DNA from 2 places in the Tepidiphilus sp. HLB4 genome. Region 2 is predicted to be linked to the other one. Evidence: riboswitches for the same ligand, from Rfam matches in the RefSeq annotation. Region 2 holds a riboswitch; the other holds the start of a gene.
What was found. Region 2 has a riboswitch for cobalamin ahead of OA56_RS05220 (TonB-dependent receptor domain-containing protein). Riboswitches for the same ligand answer to the same signal wherever they lie in the genome.
Positions count from the first base shown of each region.

Region 1: linked by a shared signal. The riboswitch ahead of OA56_RS02495 (energy-coupling factor ABC transporter permease) and the one ahead of OA56_RS05220 (TonB-dependent receptor domain-containing protein) in region 2 are both predicted to bind cobalamin.

Region 1 covers NZ_JSYB01000009.1:51,144-55,062, forward strand. The annotation lists gene OA56_RS02485 (sirohydrochlorin chelatase) at 1-70, opposite strand, end outside; gene cobM (precorrin-4 C(11)-methyltransferase) at 67-861, opposite strand; gene OA56_RS02495 (energy-coupling factor ABC transporter permease) at 861-1,541, opposite strand; cobalamin riboswitch at 1,666-1,879, opposite strand; gene OA56_RS02500 (AtaL-like protein) at 2,698-3,156, shown strand; partial or broken gene OA56_RS02505 (recombination-associated protein RdgC) at 3,153-3,919, shown strand, end outside.
Region 2 covers NZ_JSYB01000019.1:58,052-61,970, reverse strand. The annotation lists gene OA56_RS05220 (TonB-dependent receptor domain-containing protein) at 1-1,429, opposite strand, end outside; cobalamin riboswitch at 1,496-1,709, opposite strand; gene pepN (aminopeptidase N) at 1,716-3,919, opposite strand, start outside.

The DNA.
Region 1 (3,919 bases), on a different contig from region 2:
CCGCGGTCTCGGCGTTGCCCGACGCCTCGCGCGAGCCGTGCGCCACCACCAGCACCGTCCGTTCGTTCATGTGTCGCTTTCCTTCGTCTTCGCCCGCCGCCAGCGATGGGTAAAAGAGGGATCGTAGAGCTTGCTGCGCGCCAGTTTCGGCCACGACGCCGCCCCCAGGGTGGGGCCGACCACGATCATCGCCTGGCTCACGATCCCCGCCTCGCGGCACGCCCGGCGCAATTCGCCGAGCGTGGTGCGCACGATGCGCTCTTCGCCCGGCCAGCTTGCCTTGTGCACCACCAGCACCGGCGCATCCTCCGGCCAGCCGGCCGCGCGCAGCCCGCGCTCGACTTCGGCAAGGCGCGTGATCGAGAGAAAGAGGCAGATCGTGCTGCGGTGCGCCGCCAGCGCCTCCAGCTCCTCGCCCGGCGGCATGGGTGTGCGCCCGGCCACCCGGGTGAGGATCACCGTCTGCGTCACCTCGGGCAGAGTCATCGACTCGCCCGCGGCCGCCATCGCCGCCATCGCCGACGACACCCCCGGCACCACTTTCCACGGAACGCCCGCCGCCGTGAGCGGCCGGGTGAGCTCGATGAGCGCCCCGTAGAGGGTGGGGTCGCCCGTCTGCAGGCGCACCACCGTCTCGTGCGCCTTCGCCGCGGCCACCAGCCACTCGGTCATCTCCTCGAGCGTCATGTCTTTCGAATCGCGGATGAGGCAACCCGGCGGCGCGTAGCGCGTCGCCGCGGCATCCACCAACGACCCGGCGAAGAGCACGGCACCGGCGCGTTCGAGCAGCCCCTTGCCCTTGACGGTGAGGAGCTCCGGATCGCCGGGGCCAGCCCCGACGAACCACACCGTTCCTGGCATCAGACCCGACCTGCGAAGAGGCGCCGCTGCAGCAACAGGGATTCCCCGCCGCCATGCCAAGCCTTGGCCGCCGCGAGCACCGCCAGGTCGATGAGCGGCTCGACGAGCACCACCGCGAGGTAGGCCGCGCCGAATGAAGCCACCTGGGCGAGATTCTCCGCGCCGATCCCCTGGCCGTAGAGCGCCCAGAACGCCACCCACGACACCACGCCCCCCTGATAGGCAAGCGACAGGCGCAGCACATCGCGATAGCGCAGATCGACGTAAGGAGTATGCGGCGGCACGATGCGCCGCGCCAGGAGCGCCGTGGCAAAGAGCGGCACGAGGAGCGTGGTCACGTTCATGCCGAACTGCGGCAGATCGGCCGGGGCGAAGAAGAGCCCTTGCATGAGCAAGCCTGCCGCCAGACCCAGAGCCGCCGCCGCGGGGCCGAAGAGCAGCAGTAGGGTGGAACCCAGGATGAGGTGGACCTCGGACACGCCCACCGGCTGGTGGGGCAGAACCTCGAAGAAACAGAACACGAGCAAGGACGCCACGAACGCGCGCAGCGCGAGCGCCGGCAAGCCGTCCTTTTTCACCACCTTGGCCGAGAGCAAGAACGCCGCCCCCAGGCTTGCGGCCGCGGTGGCATGACCCAGCAACAGTTTGGCGCCCGTGACGACGCCTGGTTCGATATGCATGACCCGTCTCCTTTGCGAACGTTTCGCCAAGACGAGCCGCACGAGGAGAAAGGGCCTACGGGAGAGGGGAAGAGGAAAAAAAACCGCCCCGGACCGTCAGCCAAACCCACACCCCGGGGCTCGCACCAACTACGCACTCCGGGCCGGTCTTCTGGCTCGCCGTCATCCGGTCCGCGCGCCTTCCCATGCCCTCGAAGGCACAGTGGCCGATGCGCTTCCCGTCAGGCTCACAGCAGCGGGGGCTGCGTCGGAATGGCGGGGCGATGCCCGCTTCACCGGCTTCCCGTTTCACCCGCTCCCAAGACATCGGAGCGAGCACCCGAAGCAAGGGCAAGATACACCGCCGCGGCGCGCGATGTCAACGCCATCCCTTCTTCTCCCCTCTTCCAGTGGATCGTGAAGAAACGCGGGCAAGTCCTTGAACGGATTCATCACGCTGCGCCCTTTTCACAGAATTATCCACAAGCCTACCCCCATCCCTGTCCGCGCTTTCCCTGTTCCCTTCCAAACGGTTCCAGACCGTGCATGAACACAGGGATTCTCCGGTAATCGTTTGTGGATCAATGAGAATATTTACCCGGCACTGGATTCCATCCCCAATTCCTCCACCGCCGCTCCCAGGTTTTTCCCGAAGTTTTCCCGACGGGGAAACGCTTGAATCCTGCGGAAGCCACAAAGTTATCCACAGATTTGGGATGAACGTTGTTTACATGGTTTTTTGTTTACTACTTCAAATTGTTTACCAACCCATGTCGCCGCAAATGACTATTCATACAGAAAGGTCTTTTTAAAGACCGTAAATTTTTTATGGTTTCTTGCTGTGGCAAACCCGCCACAGTGAACAAGGACGAGGGAAAGCGTGGGAAAGTTTGGGGAAAACTTGCCGTTTTTTCCGCATCGGAGAAAGCATTCGTCTACGCCGCACTGCTTGCAAGCCCATGCGCCCACGGGATCACCATCAAGGAAACTTCAATGTTATCAAAGTGTTTCTTTGGTTTTCCACAGATCCTCCTCGAGCATAGTAAACACTAAAAGTTTTTATAAAAGATCTGTGTACAACTACCCATCGCCGCGGCTTCGCCCCACCGTCCCTTGCCCCTTGCCCTCGCCGTCCCTTCCCCCTAGACTTCGCTGCAGCCTTCGAGAGGACCTCGCCGTGCACTTCGAACACCGCCTTTTCTTCGCTCCGGAAGAATCACTCGATGCCATCGAGGTCTGGCAGGGCCTGGCGACGCGCATCGAGCATCCGCAGGAATTCGTCCTGGGGCTGACCGGCTGCGACATCCTGGAGCGAGGCCCGGCGCACGTGCTGCGCCGGCTGCACTTTGGCCACGACAGCTACCGCGATCGCGTCGAGTGGGAAGAGGGAAAACGCCTGCGCTTCGTCGTCGAACCCCAGGACGGCCGGCCCGGCGGAACGCTGGAGATCTCGCTCATCATCGAAGGCGAACGCCTCGGGCTGAATTTCCGCTATGACACCACCCTGGACGAAGCGCTGCTTGCGCCCGACGGCCGGCCCGTGGCCGAGTGGCTTGCCCAGGCCTATGCTGCGGCCGATGCCGACACCATGGCGTGCATCGTCGCGATCGCGCGAAAGAAACGAGGAAAAGCATGATCGAATTCAAGAACCTGCGCCTCTACCGCTGGGATGGTCCGGAAGGGCGCACCTACTGGAACGAGCTCTTCCTCCGCAGTCCCTTCCTGCCGGTGGGGCCGCAGAACGAGACGAGCGAAGGCTGGGCGCCGCCCTTCGGCGACGACGAGGCCATAGCGGACATAGGGGGGCACTGGCTGGCGCATTGGGTGCGCGAGGAGCGTATCCTGCCGGCGAGCGTGGTCAAGGCCGAGGCCGAACAGCGCGCCGAGGCGATCGCCGAGGAGCGGGGCTATCCCCTCTCGCGCAAGGAACTGCGTGACCTGCGCGAGGCCATCCGCGCCGAATGGCTGCCGCGCGCCTTCACCCGGCGCCGGCGCGTGCCGGTGTGGATCGATCCGCGCGAAGGGTGGTTCGCCGTCGATGCCGGCAGCCTCGCCCTTGCCGAACGGGTGATCGACACCCTGCGCGCCAGCGCCGAACGTTTCCCCTTGAAGCCCTGGCGCACCCGGCTCGCGCCCGCCTCGGCGATGGCCGACTGGCTGCTCGCCGGCGAGGCCCCCGGCCCCTTCTCGCTCGAAGACGAAGTGCAGCTCGAAGCGCAGGACGACAGCCGCGCGCTCGTGCGCTACGCGCGGCTTCCCCTGCAGGAGGAAAAAGTCGCCGCCGAGATCCGCGCCCACCTGGCGGCCGGCAAGCGCCCGACGCGGCTCGCGCTCGCCTATGCCGACCGGCTGAGTTTCGCGCTCACCGCCGATGGAGCGCTCAAACGCCTCGCGCGCAC
Region 2 (3,919 bases):
TGCCGACGTTGATGTAGCGTCCGCCCCAGGTGTCGGTCGGCACCCAGTCGATCAGATTTCTCACCCGGTTGTAATAATAGGTGAGCGAGGCGGACTGCTGGCCGCGTTCCCAGACGAGCGCGACTTCACGGTTGCGCCCTTTTTCCGGCTCCAGCTGCGGATTGCCGGAATAGGGGTCGAAGAGCTGGTAGAGCGAAGGCGCCTTGAATGACGTCCCCAGACTCGCGTGCGCTCGCCATTCGCGGGCGATCTGATAGCCGTAGGCGAGCGCGTAGGTATCCTCGCCGCCAAAAGTCGAATGCTGGTCATGCCGCGCGCTCAGCTGCCAGCGGTGCGGCCCGAGGTTGGCGCTCCAGGCGGCCACGGCCGAGTTGATGGCGATGGATTCCTCGCTCGAGGACTCGTCCCCTAACGGCGCGTTCTGCTCGAAGCGCTCCAGCGCGAGCATCGCCCGCCCCAGCGGCAGGGCCACGTCGTTCTGCCAGCTGTATTCGTCGTTCTCGGTGCGCATCCGGCTGGGCCAGGAGGAGACGTATTTGTGCCAATCCAGAGCGTGCCCGATGCGCAAGGTGCTCGTCCAAGCGTCGGTGAGGGCGTTGCGCGTATAGACCTGCCACTGCTGCGTGCGAAACTCCTCGTAGTCGTTGAACTGGCTCGTCGGCGGGATTTCGTCGTAGTGGGCCCGACCCTGGTTTTGTCGCAGCACGAAGCCCATCTCGTGGCCGGCGAGCGGCGTGAGCACGAGCGAGGCGGTACCGCCGCGGTTGCGGTAGGCATCGTCGTCCGCGTCCTGCCCCGAGGCATTTTTCATGGCGGAGAAGCCACCGCTATAGCTCTGCTGGAAGTCCGCCCGCAGCCGGACGAGCTCGTTGCCCACCGACAGCCCGGCGCTGCCCTGCGCCGTGTCGTACGAGCCATAGCCCGCGAAGGCATCGACCGAGAGGCCGGGCGCACCGCGCCGGGTGAAGATCTGGATCACGCCGCCGATGGCATCCGCCCCGTACAAGGTCGAAGCCGGTCCGCGCAGGATCTCGATGCGATCGACATCGGCCAGCGACAGGAAACGCAGGGGCGAACCGGCCAGGTCGAGCGAGTTGATCGGGACGCCATCGACCAGCACCTTGGTCTGGTCGGGACGCGTCCCGCGCACGAAGAGGCTGGCCGACGTCCCAGGCCCCCCGTTGCGCGTCATCTGGATGCCGGGCTGGCGGGCGAGCAGGTCGACCACGGTCTCGCCCCCCGCGCGCTCGATCTCCTCGCGCTCGATCACCGTGACGTCGGCAAGGATCTCGGAGACCCGCGTCTGCTGCCGCGTGGCCGTGACCACCACCGGCTCCAGCGCCTCCTGGGCCTCGACTCCAAAAGAAAAAGACGACAAAAGCAGGCTCGGCGGCAGCGCGGCCGCCAAAGATTTGACGAAGCGATTCACATGATTCCCCTCGGCCGGCCACCCCGCCGGCCCGAATGGAAAGCCCACCGCAGGCGAGCACCTCGCCTGCGCCCTGCGTTTCTGGCCGGTCTCCGGGCTTGCGAGATTTGACGCGCCGCCTTCCCGGGCCCAAAGAGCCCAGTGGCGTTTCGGCGCGCCCGCACTCGCCTACCGTTGCGGGGGCAGCAGCGGCTTTGCCGGAAGCACTCCAGCGCACCGCTTTCCCGTTTCACCGCGCCGGGAGAACCCCGGCCGCGGCACCAGAAACGTGAGGGCGAATTCTACCTCAAGGCGCCCCGACCTCGCCGTCGGCCATGCGATCGAGGATCTCGCGCACCTCGGTCGAACGGACCTGGCGGCGGGTCGCCTCCAGCACGGGCGCGAAGGACGCACGATAGGGTTCGGCCCAACGCCGCCAGCGCTCCAGCGTCCGGGCCAGGCGCGATCCCACGATGGGGTTGGTCGCATCGAGCCGCAGCACCGCCTCCTGCCAAAAGGCCCAGGCCAGCTCGCCGGCGGCGCAGGCTTCGGCAAGGTTGTTGGCAAAGAAATTGAGTACCAGGGCATAGACCTTGTTCGGGTTGGTCCAGCGAAACGCCCGATGCTCGGTCAGACGCCGCACGCGCGCAAGCACCACCCCCGGGGCAGCGTGCCACGACCAGCGCATCGCCTGGCGGGCGAACCATTTGTCGAGCACCAGCTCGTCGTCGGCGTAGCGCGCCTCGAAGGCGGAGAGCAGCGCCTCGCCCACCGACTCGTCGGGATGCGCGAGCGCGGCATCGAGCGCCGCCAGCCGCTCGGTGAGGTTGTCGGCGACGGCAAACGTGCGCGAGCAGCGTTCGTCCTCACCCAGCAGCGCCTCCATGCGCCAGGAAAACGCGGCGAGTGCACGCCGGCCGGCCTCCAGCGGATCGTAGCGGTAGGGGCGAGCGGCTCCGGAATCCCGCCAGCGGGGCCACAGCTCGGCTCCAGCCCGGGCGAGCGCGAGCGAGGCGCGCACGAGGGCGGCACGCAGGCGCACCGGGTCGGCCGGCGTCATCGCCTCCAGCAACCAGCGCTCGCTGGGAAGCGCCGCGGCCTTGACGCGGAACATCGCATCGAGCGACTCGTCGGCGAGAAGCTGCCTCCAGGACGCGACGAACCCCTCGTCCAGCGTCTCGGCTTCACCCCGCGCCAGCCGCAGCACCTGGCGCTGCGCCCAGCTCTGCGCCGCATCCCAGCGGTTGAAGGCGTCCGAATCGTAGGCCATGCGGTGGCGCAGCGCCTCGTCCGGCTCATCGAGCATCAGCCGCACCGGTGCCGAAAACCCGCGCAGCAGCGAAGGCACCGGCTTCGGCCCTGGCGGCAGACCGACGAATTCGAGCGCGAGCGTCTCCCCCGTCAGGGTGAAGAGGCGGGTCCTCGCCCCCACCGCGGTGTCGCGCGGCGCGATCGGCCGCATCCCTCCGGCTGGCGGCGCCTCGGGTTCGGGCACGGCATCGCGCTCGTCGGCGAGCACGAGCGGCAGGTCGCGCCCGTCGGCACCGAGCAGCCCCAGGCGGATGGGCAGCACCACCGGCCCTTTCTCCGGCTGTCCCGGCGTAGGCGGAGTGAATTGCCTCAGGCGCAGCCCGTAGCGCCCCGCTTGGCCGTCCCAGTCTTCCTCCACCACCAGCCGCGGCGTGCCCGCCTGTTCGTACCAGCGCAGGAACGGCGTCAGATCCACGCCGTTCGCCTCGGCCATGGCCGCGACGAAATCCTCGCAGGTCACCGCCCGACCGTCGTAGCGCTCGAAGTAACGGTCCATCCCGGCGCGAAAGCCTTTTTCTCCCAGCAAGGTGTGCAGCAGCCGGATCACCTCGGCGCCCTTTTCATACACGGTGGCGGTGTAGAAATTGTCGATCGCCCGGTACGCCTGCGGGCGGATGGGATGCGCCATCGGCCCGTCGTCCTCGGGGAACTGCGCCGTGCGCAGCGTCTGCACGTCCTCGATGCGTTTCACCGCCCGGGCCGACGCCGCCCGTTCGGGCCCAGCCGCCTCGGCCAGCTGGTCGGCGCTGAATTCCTGCTCGCGGAACACCGTGAGCCCTTCTTTCAAAGTGAGCTGGAACCAGTCGCGGCAGGTGATGCGGTTGCCCGTCCAGTTGTGGAAGTACTCATGCCCCACCACGGCCTGCACCGCGGCATAGTCCGCATCGGTGGCCGTCTCGGGGCTCGCCAGCACGTACTTCGTGTTGAAGATGTTGAGCCCCTTGTTCTCCATCGCCCCCATGTTGAAATCCGACACCGCCACGATCATGTAGCGGTCCAGATCGAGCACGCGGCCAAAGCGGCGTTCGTCCCAGCGCAGCGCCGCCTGGAGCGACTCCAGCGCCCAATCCGCCCGCGGCAAGTGTTCGGCCTTGACCCACACCTGCAGCAAGGCCCGGCGCCCGTCGGCCAGCGCCACTTCCCGCTCGAGCGCCTGCAGGTCGGCCGCCACCAGCGCGAAGAGATAGCACGGCTTGGGGA